DNA from 3 places in the Lysinibacillus sp. BS3 genome. Region 3 is predicted to be linked to each of the others. Evidence: a T-box and tRNA genes for the amino acid it is inferred to sense, from the RefSeq annotation. Region 3 holds a T-box; the other regions hold tRNA genes.
What was found. A T-box is a leader RNA that pairs with one kind of tRNA and senses whether it is charged. The one in region 3 lies ahead of argS (arginine--tRNA ligase), so its partner is inferred to be a tRNA-Arg.
Positions count from the first base shown of each region.

Region 1 (3,247 bases), 2.0 Mb from region 3:
TGCTTGAAAATCAATTCCAGCCATTTGAAAACGCATACTCGAAATAATAGGTACGGCATACCACTTCATTCCTAATTTCTCCACATCGATTGACTCTGGATGACGGATTGAGACCTCTACTATATTTTCTTCAGGAATTACAAACATTTGAGGAGCACGATTATCCACCTGTATAACGAGTGGTAATACATCAAAATCAGTTCCTTTACCTCTCCATCCTAACGACTCACACACTTTTGTAAATTTAATGGACTGTGAATCTCCAATAATGCCTGCATCTGTTTCATAGCCTGCATAACGAATTAGTTGATGATTCCAAATCCGTACTCTATCTGAAGCAAACACTGTTATAGTTGGACGAATTTTCCCATGATTTGTCGCATAATCAATATGTTCTAGTAATTTTTGAAAAATAGCCTTTTCATCTAAAACATCACGTGCATCTACCACATGCAGTGACTGCCAAAATAGACGTCCAATACACTTATTGCTATTTCGCCATGCCACACGTGCGCCAAAAACTAGCTCCTCTGTTGTTGGGTGATATTCACCTGCATCCTTAACTGCCTGTAATCTATTCTTTAACCAAAGTTCTGATTCATTTTGTTCTGTCTGATATAGACTTAAAAATTGCTGTATCTCCTGTATATTCATATCGATTCCTCCACTTATCCTCATATTAGAGGAACAAAACAACAAGCACCATGAAAATAGTAATTGAAAAAACATACATATTTTATATATGAAATAGTTTGTTCATATTTACTCTATAGACTCTCTTTCGTAAGAGAATGTAAGGGAGAAAGATTTTAATTATTATAAAAAGGCTACAGTAGTCATGTAGCCTTTTTCAGGGGGTTGTAGAACAAAGAAATCAATAGAATATTTGTAAATGGTGAAAAAGCTATTCGTTCTGGGCTACTTACTTGCTGCTATTGCTTCGCTTTCGCATAGAGCAGAACCAGTTTCACAAATTCTCTGGCCAGGATTTCGCCTGTATCGCTATACTAGAGAAGTCGTCAAGCAGCCTTCACAAAAGTATTGACCATGGAAGTGTACGTGGTAGGTGAAACGGCTTATAGGATGCCCATAGAAAGATGCTAGGGGAATTAAATTCAGTCCCTCACCTTGCCAATAGGTCTTTTTTTGCTATTGCATTATCTTTTATCGTTTAAAGAACAGGAGAATAGAAAAAAGCATGTAACACACATCTGTGCTACATGCTTGATGACCCGTACGGGATTCGAACCCGTGTTACCGCCGTGAAAGGGCGGTGTCTTAACCACTTGACCAACGGGCCGTGGCTCCGAAGGCAGGACTCGAACCTGCGACAACCTGATTAACAGTCAGGTGCTACTACCAACTGAGCTACTTCGGAATAATATGGGCCTAAATGGACTCGAACCATCGACCTCACGCTTATCAGGCGTGCGCTCTAACCAGCTGAGCTATAGGCCCATTTTGGAGCGGGTGATGAGAATCGAACTCACGACATCAGCTTGGAAGGCTGAGGTTTTACCATTAAACTACACCCGCAATAATGGTGGGTCAGGACGGAATCGAACCGCCGACACTTAGAGCTTCAATCTAATGCTCTACCAACTGAGCTACTGACCCGAAAAATGGAGGAGGTAGAGGGATTCGAACCCCCGCGCGGTGTTACCCGCCTGTCGGTTTTCAAGACCGATCCCTTCAGCCAGACTTGGGTATACCTCCAAAAATATTACAATGGTGGAGCCTAGCGGGATCGAACCGCTGACCTCCTGCGTGCAAGGCAGGCGCTCTCCCAGCTGAGCTAAGGCCCCATTTATCATGAAAGATGGTCGGAATGACAGGATTCGAACCTACGACCCCTTGGTCCCAAACCAAGTGCTCTACCAAGCTGAGCTACATTCCGTAAACATGATTTTATTGGCGCGCCCGACAGGAGTCGAACCCATAACCTTCTGATCCGTAGTCAGACGCTCTATCCAATTGAGCTACGGGCGCATGTTAATTAAAAAATGATGAGCCATGAAGGACTCGAACCTTCGACCCTCTGATTAAAAGTCAGATGCTCTACCAACTGAGCTAATGGCTCGTGAAATTAAAAATGGCTGGGGTACTAGGATTCGAACCTAGGCATGACGGAATCAAAATCCGTTGCCTTACCGCTTGGCTATACCCCAATTTTAAAATGGGGCGACTGATGGGAATCGAACCCACGAATGTCGGAACCACAATCCGATGCGTTAACCACTTCGCCACAATCGCCACTATATAGATTATATTAGCTGTATTATGAACGAGTACCTCAATACCTGGCAGGGGCAGTAGGAATCGAACCCACACCAAAGGTTTTGGAGACCTCTATTCTACCGTTGAACTATGCCCCTAAAATGGTGGAGGGGGACGGATTCGAACCGCCGAACCCTAAGGAGCGGATTTACAGTCCGCCGCGTTTAGCCACTTCGCTACCCCTCCAAGGGAATGGTGCCGGCGATAGGAGTCGAACCCACGACCTACTGATTACAAGTCAGTTGCTCTACCAACTGAGCTACACCGGCAATAATAATGGCGGTCCCGACCGGGATCGAACCGGCGATCTCCTGCGTGACAGGCAGGCATGTTAACCGCTACACCACGGGACCAAAATGGTGGAGGATGACGGGCTCGAACCGCCGACCCCCTGCTTGTAAGGCAGGTGCTCTCCCAGCTGAGCTAATCCTCCACAAAAAATAAGCGAAGCGACGTCCTACTCTCACAGGGGGAAGCCCCCAACTACCATCGGCGCTAAAGAGCTTAACTTCCGTGTTCGATATGGGAACGGGTGTGACCTCTTTGCCATCATCACTTCACTTATTCAGCTGAAAGACTTATTCTTTCAAAACTAGATAAACGATACATTGAAAGTTTCAAACTTTTTTGGTTAAGTCCTCGATCGATTAGTATTCGTCAGCTCCATGTGTCACCACACTTCCACCTCGAACCTATCTACCTCATCGTCTTTGAGGGATCTTACTTACTTGCGTAATGGGAAATCTCATCTTGAGGGGGGCTTCATGCTTAGATGCTTTCAGCACTTATCCCGTCCACACATAGCTACCCAGCGATGCCTTTGGCAAGACAACTGGTACACCAGCGGTGTGTCCATCCCGGTCCTCTCGTACTAAGGACAGCTCCTCTCAAATTTCCTACGCCCACGACGGATAGGGACCGAACTGTCTCACGACGTTCTGAACCCAGCTCGCGTACCGCTTTAATGGGC
Region 1 covers NZ_CP154860.1:2,472,797-2,476,043, forward strand. Annotated here, with positions in the region: gene AAJG31_RS12155 (nitric oxide synthase oxygenase) at 1-654, opposite strand, end outside; tRNA gene AAJG31_RS12160 (tRNA-Glu) at 1,229-1,300, opposite strand; tRNA gene AAJG31_RS12165 (tRNA-Asn) at 1,302-1,378, opposite strand; tRNA gene AAJG31_RS12170 (tRNA-Ile) at 1,385-1,458, opposite strand; tRNA gene AAJG31_RS12175 (tRNA-Gly) at 1,463-1,536, opposite strand; tRNA gene AAJG31_RS12180 (tRNA-Phe) at 1,542-1,617, opposite strand; tRNA gene AAJG31_RS12185 (tRNA-Ser) at 1,624-1,716, opposite strand; tRNA gene AAJG31_RS12190 (tRNA-Ala) at 1,730-1,805, opposite strand; tRNA gene AAJG31_RS12195 (tRNA-Pro) at 1,821-1,897, opposite strand; tRNA gene AAJG31_RS12200 (tRNA-Arg) at 1,913-1,989, opposite strand; tRNA gene AAJG31_RS12205 (tRNA-Lys) at 2,008-2,080, opposite strand; tRNA gene AAJG31_RS12210 (tRNA-Gln) at 2,094-2,168, opposite strand; tRNA gene AAJG31_RS12215 (tRNA-His) at 2,178-2,253, opposite strand; tRNA gene AAJG31_RS12220 (tRNA-Trp) at 2,302-2,375, opposite strand; tRNA gene AAJG31_RS12225 (tRNA-Tyr) at 2,380-2,463, opposite strand; tRNA gene AAJG31_RS12230 (tRNA-Thr) at 2,471-2,546, opposite strand; tRNA gene AAJG31_RS12235 (tRNA-Asp) at 2,555-2,630, opposite strand; tRNA gene AAJG31_RS12240 (tRNA-Val) at 2,635-2,710, opposite strand; rRNA gene rrf (5S ribosomal RNA) at 2,722-2,837, opposite strand; rRNA gene AAJG31_RS12250 (23S ribosomal RNA) at 2,905-3,247, opposite strand, start outside.
Region 1: it has a tRNA-Arg gene. The T-box ahead of argS (arginine--tRNA ligase) is inferred to sense a tRNA for this amino acid. The anticodon was not compared.

Region 2 (3,247 bases), 1.3 Mb from region 3:
TCTTCAGCCTCTTGAGTACTTCCCCAAAATAAAAATGGCTCCGAAGGCAGGACTCGAACCTGCGACAACCTGATTAACAGTCAGGTGCTACTACCAACTGAGCTACTTCGGAATAATGGTGGGCCTAAATGGACTCGAACCATCGACCTCACGCTTATCAGGCGTGCGCTCTAACCAGCTGAGCTATAGGCCCTTGGAGCGGGTGATGGGAATCGAACCCACGACATCAGCTTGGAAGGCTGAGGTTTTACCATTAAACTACACCCGCATAAATGGTGGGTCAGGACGGAATCGAACCGCCGACACTTAGAGCTTCAATCTAATGCTCTACCAACTGAGCTACTGACCCATTTCGTCCATGCTAAGCTTGCTCACTCTTTTGCTTCTCATGACTTTTATCTTTAAAAATGGCGGTCCCGACCGGGATCGAACCGGCGATCTCCTGCGTGACAGGCAGGCATGTTAACCGCTACACCACGGGACCTTTTGGTTGCGGGGGCCGGATTTGAACCAACGACCTTCGGGTTATGAGCCCGACGAGCTACCACTGCTCCACCCCGCGATAATTTTATGTTGTTTCGAGTTTTTAAAGCACCATTTATAAAAATTTAAAACTGGAGGAGGTAGAGGGATTCGAACCCCCGCGCGGTGTTACCCGCCTGTCGGTTTTCAAGACCGATCCCTTCAGCCAGACTTGGGTATACCTCCGTTACAATATATAAATGGTGGACCTTGCAGGACTCGAACCTGCGACCGGACGGTTATGAGCCGTCTGCTCTAACCAACTGAGCTAAAGGTCCTTTAAGATGGCGGCAGAGGGGATCGAACCCCCGACCTTACGGGTATGAACCGTACGCTCTAGCCAGCTGAGCTACGCCGCCAGGATCTTTATACTGGTTAATTTACTTATGGTGGAGCCTAGCGGGATCGAACCGCTGACCTCCTGCGTGCAAGGCAGGCGCTCTCCCAGCTGAGCTAAGGCCCCATAATCTTTTTGGAAATGGTCGGGAAGACAGGATTCGAACCTGCGACCCCTTGGTCCCAAACCAAGTGCTCTACCAAGCTGAGCTACTTCCCGTTGTTCTTTTGGCGCGCCCGACAGGAGTCGAACCCATAACCTTCTGATCCGTAGTCAGACGCTCTATCCAATTGAGCTACGGGCGCATTTAAAATGGTGCCGAGGACCGGAATCGAACCGGTACGGTAGTCACCTACCGCAGGATTTTAAGTCCTGTGCGTCTGCCAGTTCCGCCACCCCGGCACATTTGGAGCGGAAGACGAGGTTCGAACTCGCGACCCCCACCTTGGCAAGGTGGTGTTCTACCACTGAACTACTTCCGCATGTGCATAAGCTTTTTTATCTGGCAATGAAAATAATGGTGCGGGTGAAGGGAGTCGAACCCCCACGCCTTGCGGCGCTAGATCCTAAGTCTAGTGCGTCTGCCAATTCCGCCACACCCGCTTATTATTATTTATAAATGGTGAGCCATGAAGGACTCGAACCTTCGACCCTCTGATTAAAAGTCAGATGCTCTACCAACTGAGCTAATGGCTCGAAAAAATGGTGCCGGCTATAGGAATCGAACCCACGACCTACTGATTACAAGTCAGTTGCTCTACCTGCTGAGCTAAACCGGCATATGGTGGAGGATGACGGGCTCGAACCGCCGACCCTCTGCTTGTAAGGCAGATGCTCTCCCAGCTGAGCTAATCCTCCTGGGTATTATGCCTAGCGACGTCCTACTCTCACAGGGGGAAGCCCCCAACTACCATCGGTGCTAAAGAGCTTAACTTCCGTGTTCGGTATGGGAACGGGTGTGACCTCTTTGCCATCATCACTAGACTATGGTCGACCTTCCATACACGGCGTACTGCTGTATCTAGAAGCTCTCTTTTTAGAAAGATTTGCTCTTTCAAAACTGGATAAACGGTGCATTGAATGTTTCAAACGTTTTGGTTAAGTCCTCGATCGATTAGTATTCGTCAGCTCCATGTGTCACCACACTTCCACCTCGAACCTATCTACCTCATCGTCTTTGAGGGATCTTACTTACTTGCGTAATGGGAAATCTCATCTTGAGGGGGGCTTCATGCTTAGATGCTTTCAGCACTTATCCCGTCCACACATAGCTACCCAGCGATGCCTTTGGCAAGACAACTGGTACACCAGCGGTGTGTCCATCCCGGTCCTCTCGTACTAAGGACAGCTCCTCTCAAATTTCCTACGCCCACGACGGATAGGGACCGAACTGTCTCACGACGTTCTGAACCCAGCTCGCGTACCGCTTTAATGGGCGAACAGCCCAACCCTTGGGACCGACTACAGCCCCAGGATGCGATGAGCCGACATCGAGGTGCCAAACCTCCCCGTCGATGTGGACTCTTGGGGGAGATAAGCCTGTTATCCCCGGGGTAGCTTTTATCCGTTGAGCGATGGCCCTTCCATGCGGAACCACCGGATCACTAAGCCCGTCTTTCGACCCTGCTCGACTTGTAGGTCTCGCAGTCAAGCTCCCTTGTGCCTTTACACTCTACGAATGATTTCCAACCATTCTGAGGGAACCTTTGGGCGCCTCCGTTACCTTTTAGGAGGCGACCGCCCCAGTCAAACTGTCCGCCTGACACTGTCTCCTGCCCCGCTAAGGGGCATGGGTTAGAATTTCAATACAACCAGGGTAGTATCCCACCGACGCCTCCTTCGAAGCTGGCGCTCCGAGATCTCTGGCTCCTACCTATCCTGTACAAGTTGTACCAAAATTCAATATCAGGCTACAGTAAAGCTCCACGGGGTCTTTCCGTCCTGTCGCGGGTAACCTGCATCTTCACAGGTACTATAATTTCACCGAGTCTCTCGTTGAGACAGTGCCCAGATCGTTACGCCTTTCGTGCGGGTCGGAACTTACCCGACAAGGAATTTCGCTACCTTAGGACCGTTATAGTTACGGCCGCCGTTTACTGGGGCTTCAATTCGCAGCTTCGCTTGCGCTAACCACTCCTCTTAACCTTCCAGCACCGGGCAGGCGTCAGCCCCTATACGTCACCTTACGGTTTTGCAGAGACCTGTGTTTTTGCTAAACAGTCGCCTGGGCCTATTCACTGCGGCTCTCATGCGCTTGCACGCTCAAGAGCACCCCTTCTCCCGAAGTTACGGGGTCATTTTGCCGAGTTCCTTAACGAGAGTTCTCTCGCACACCTTAGGATTCTCTCCTCGACTACCTGTGTCGGTTTGCGGTACGGGCACCTCTCA
Region 2 covers NZ_CP154860.1:3,808,760-3,812,006, reverse strand. Annotated here, with positions in the region: tRNA gene AAJG31_RS18875 (tRNA-Ser) at 1-25, opposite strand, end outside; tRNA gene AAJG31_RS18870 (tRNA-Asn) at 36-112, opposite strand; tRNA gene AAJG31_RS18865 (tRNA-Ile) at 117-193, opposite strand; tRNA gene AAJG31_RS18860 (tRNA-Gly) at 195-268, opposite strand; tRNA gene AAJG31_RS18855 (tRNA-Phe) at 274-349, opposite strand; tRNA gene AAJG31_RS18850 (tRNA-Asp) at 409-484, opposite strand; tRNA gene AAJG31_RS18845 (tRNA-Met) at 488-562, opposite strand; tRNA gene AAJG31_RS18840 (tRNA-Ser) at 616-708, opposite strand; tRNA gene AAJG31_RS18835 (tRNA-Ile) at 724-800, opposite strand; tRNA gene AAJG31_RS18830 (tRNA-Met) at 808-881, opposite strand; tRNA gene AAJG31_RS18825 (tRNA-Ala) at 910-985, opposite strand; tRNA gene AAJG31_RS18820 (tRNA-Pro) at 1,002-1,078, opposite strand; tRNA gene AAJG31_RS18815 (tRNA-Arg) at 1,088-1,164, opposite strand; tRNA gene AAJG31_RS18810 (tRNA-Leu) at 1,173-1,261, opposite strand; tRNA gene AAJG31_RS18805 (tRNA-Gly) at 1,267-1,341, opposite strand; tRNA gene AAJG31_RS18800 (tRNA-Leu) at 1,378-1,462, opposite strand; tRNA gene AAJG31_RS18795 (tRNA-Lys) at 1,480-1,555, opposite strand; tRNA gene AAJG31_RS18790 (tRNA-Thr) at 1,563-1,638, opposite strand; tRNA gene AAJG31_RS18785 (tRNA-Val) at 1,642-1,717, opposite strand; rRNA gene rrf (5S ribosomal RNA) at 1,728-1,843, opposite strand; rRNA gene AAJG31_RS18775 (23S ribosomal RNA) at 1,954-3,247, opposite strand, start outside.
Region 2: it has a tRNA-Arg gene. The T-box ahead of argS (arginine--tRNA ligase) is inferred to sense a tRNA for this amino acid. The anticodon was not compared.

Region 3 (3,247 bases):
AAAATTACCGCTCCAACCCCCACTTGCTTTGCGACTTGCTCTTTGTTAGGTAGAGAAGGGTTTTTCTGCTCCATATTACGCTTTGCAGTCGTTATAGCTTCTGCTAGTACATCTGCTAATAACACCACTTTGCCTTTACGCGTCGACATTTTTTTGCCATCCTTCAGTATCATGCCAAATGACACATGTTGCAGATTCTTTGCCCAAGGATAGCCCATTTTTTCGATGACCTGAAAAAGTTGTTTAAAGTGGAGGGACTGCTCATTGCCAACAACGTAGAACATCTTATGGGGCTGGTAGTGCTGTTGGCGATACAGGGCTGCTGCTAAATCACGCGTCGCATAAAGCGTGGCTCCATCCGTTTTCGTTATTAAACATGGAGGCATCTCCTCCATCTCCACAACATACGCACCTTCTGATTCCACAAGGAGCCCTTTTTCTTTTAATTCTGTTACAACGGACGGCATTTTGTCATTGTAAAAGGCTTCACCTATAAAGGCATCAAAATGAATTCCTAATAGCTCATATATTGTTTGAAATTCTATGAATGACACATCTCGGAACCATTGCCATAATGCCTGCGCCTCTTCATTACCGTCCTCCAATGCTTTAAAGGCGGCACGAGCCTGTTCATTGAGCGTTGGGTCTTGCTCGGCCTCTTCATGAAACTTCACATAAATCTTTAATAACTCCTCTATCGGGGAAGCCGAAATAGCTTGTTTATCACCCCAAAGCTGATAAGCAACAATAAGCTTGCCAAATTGTGTACCCCAGTCCCCTAAATGATTGATACGAATGGCTTGATAGCCATTTTTTTCTGCAATATTTGCTAAGGCATTGCCGATGACTGTTGAACGTAAATGTCCCATCGAGAAAGGCTTGGCGATATTAGGAGAGGAAAAATCCAAGACGACCGTTCCCATCTTTGTTGGCGTAGTACCATATTGTTGCTTGTCGCGCAGAATCTTGCGTAACACCTGTTGCGTCACCTTTTGTTGATCAAGAAAAATATTGACATAGCCACCAACAGCTTGCACACGCTCGATACTGTCATGATTTAATTGACTTGCTATCTGTGCTGCGATACTTTGCGGTGATTTTTTCAACACTTTTGCTAGAGTAAAGCATGGAAAGGCTACGTCCCCTAGCTCCAAGCTTTTGGGTTTTTCTAATAATGACAATATGTCCTCTCCTATTATTTGCTGCTTTAATGTGACTGCTATACTGTCGGCGATTTGTTGATTCATTTTGCTCCTCCTCCTGTTCAAATAAAAAAGCCCTCGCCTCTATAATTAGAGACGAGAGCATGATAATCCCGTGGTACCACTCTAGTTGCCATGTAACATGACCACTTTCCATTGTTAACGAGGTGACGCCCCGCTATTCTCTACTATTTGTTCGAGAATCTTCTCCAAAGTGCGCTTCATTCATGGTTCCTGCATTAGGCTCCCACCGTCCCTAACTCGCTAGCCAGTCATTCCATCAATTACTCTCTTTTTCATCGAATTTTTTTATGATTTTGACATATATTACAGGACTTTCTAATTGGCGTCAACCCTTTTTTACGTTGCCGTTTCAGCAAAAAACGCTCCTCACAAGGAGGAACGTTTTTTTTCTACATAATGAATCACATCAGCCATAATCGCATACATCTCTTTTAATTTTAATTTCTTATTATCAGAGACTTTCTTCGCTACTTTCTCCGTGACAATTCCTTTTTCTACCAATGTATCCCAACTAGTCGCATTGGATTCACCGATGAGGACGTCAGCCAAATATTGAGCTAACTCATCTCGCTCAATAGCTTCATCGCCTTGATTATAAACTTTATTGATGACAATTTCGAGCTGGTCCTTCATTCCTGCTGCACTTTCTCCACCAGCACGTAGCATGCTCTCTTTTAACATTTTAGCAAACTTTATTTTCGTCGCCTTACTGTCTACTTTTAGGTCATTATCATAGCCGCCCACAACAAGGCCGTAATTAATGAGGGTTTGAATGGCTTCATCATACCATTCTCCTTGATATGGATACTCAATTGAAAATGAATCAACATAGGCACCTTGCTTAGCCAATTGCTTGCGTAATGTAGCGATTAATGGTTTATCCTTACTCATGTCTCTAAAGGTTACATCGTGCTTCTGTGCAAGAGCAGCCGCAGTCCCAGCCGCTTCACCTGTCACCATCCCTGTTGGAACAATACGTGCACTACCAGCTGCAAGTGATGAATAACCAGCAGAGCGTCCGACAACCAGTAAGCCATCAATATCCTTCGGTACTAAAGACCGGAAAGGAATAGCATATTGCTTTGGTGCAGCGATCACATAGCCATAATCATGAGGCGTTTGCGCTTGCACATCGACTGGATAAGAAGCAATGCCAATGCTATCCCACTGATCACTATTTTTCCACAGGTCTGCCATTGGTAATTGATACTCTGCCCAAATATGTCTCGTTTCTCGGACGTAGAGTTCTTCTGGATAGCTGACAATTTCAGCCTTTTCAAACCCTGGGAAGTTTGTTTGTAAATATTTTAGAATGTGTAACGTTTCTTTCTTCCCAGCGACAATCGCCGCTTGTTTTGAGGATTCATTCAAGCCATCAATACCAAAAATCTGTAAGGCATTGATGAAATATTCATCATCTACACGAGCTAAGTTTAACCCTCGTAATCTTGTACCCTCTTGTAATGGCTTGTATTCATCATGTAGCTTTGTAAAGCCCCACATCACCGTATGATTTAAATTAGCACCGCCAAATACACCGGAATTAGCCGCTTTTTTGACTTCATCCCAATTGACATTTTTTAAATGTAGCATTAAAGTCACAGCCATACGCTTATCCTTTATGCCAATATCTTCTCCGCCCACAAAGAAAGGAACGCCCGACAAGGCAGCAAAATCAGCATCCTGTGTAGCATCTATGAATGATTTCCCCGTCACAACATATGTACCGTACTCATTTTTTAATTCCACAGACGTTAATTGTTGTTGTTTGACATTTGCTTTCACAACCTCGGTTTGCACGGATAACGTTAAGTTGGGCTCTTCATCGATTAGCTTTTTAAAGGCTGCCTTAGCACCTACAATGCCAAAAGCGTCATTCCCTCTAACAAGCTCATGCCATTCCTTAAATATTCCCTCACTAATCGAGTTGTTATGGCCATCACGAGGAATGTCGAGGAAATTCAGCATACCATATGTAAATAAACCACCTAACTCTTGTCGTTTTTCGACCAGCAATGTTT
Region 3 covers NZ_CP154860.1:425,828-429,074, forward strand. Annotated here, with positions in the region: gene argS (arginine--tRNA ligase) at 1-1,247, opposite strand, end outside; T-box leader at 1,292-1,511, opposite strand; gene AAJG31_RS02175 (FAD-dependent oxidoreductase) at 1,593-3,247, opposite strand, start outside.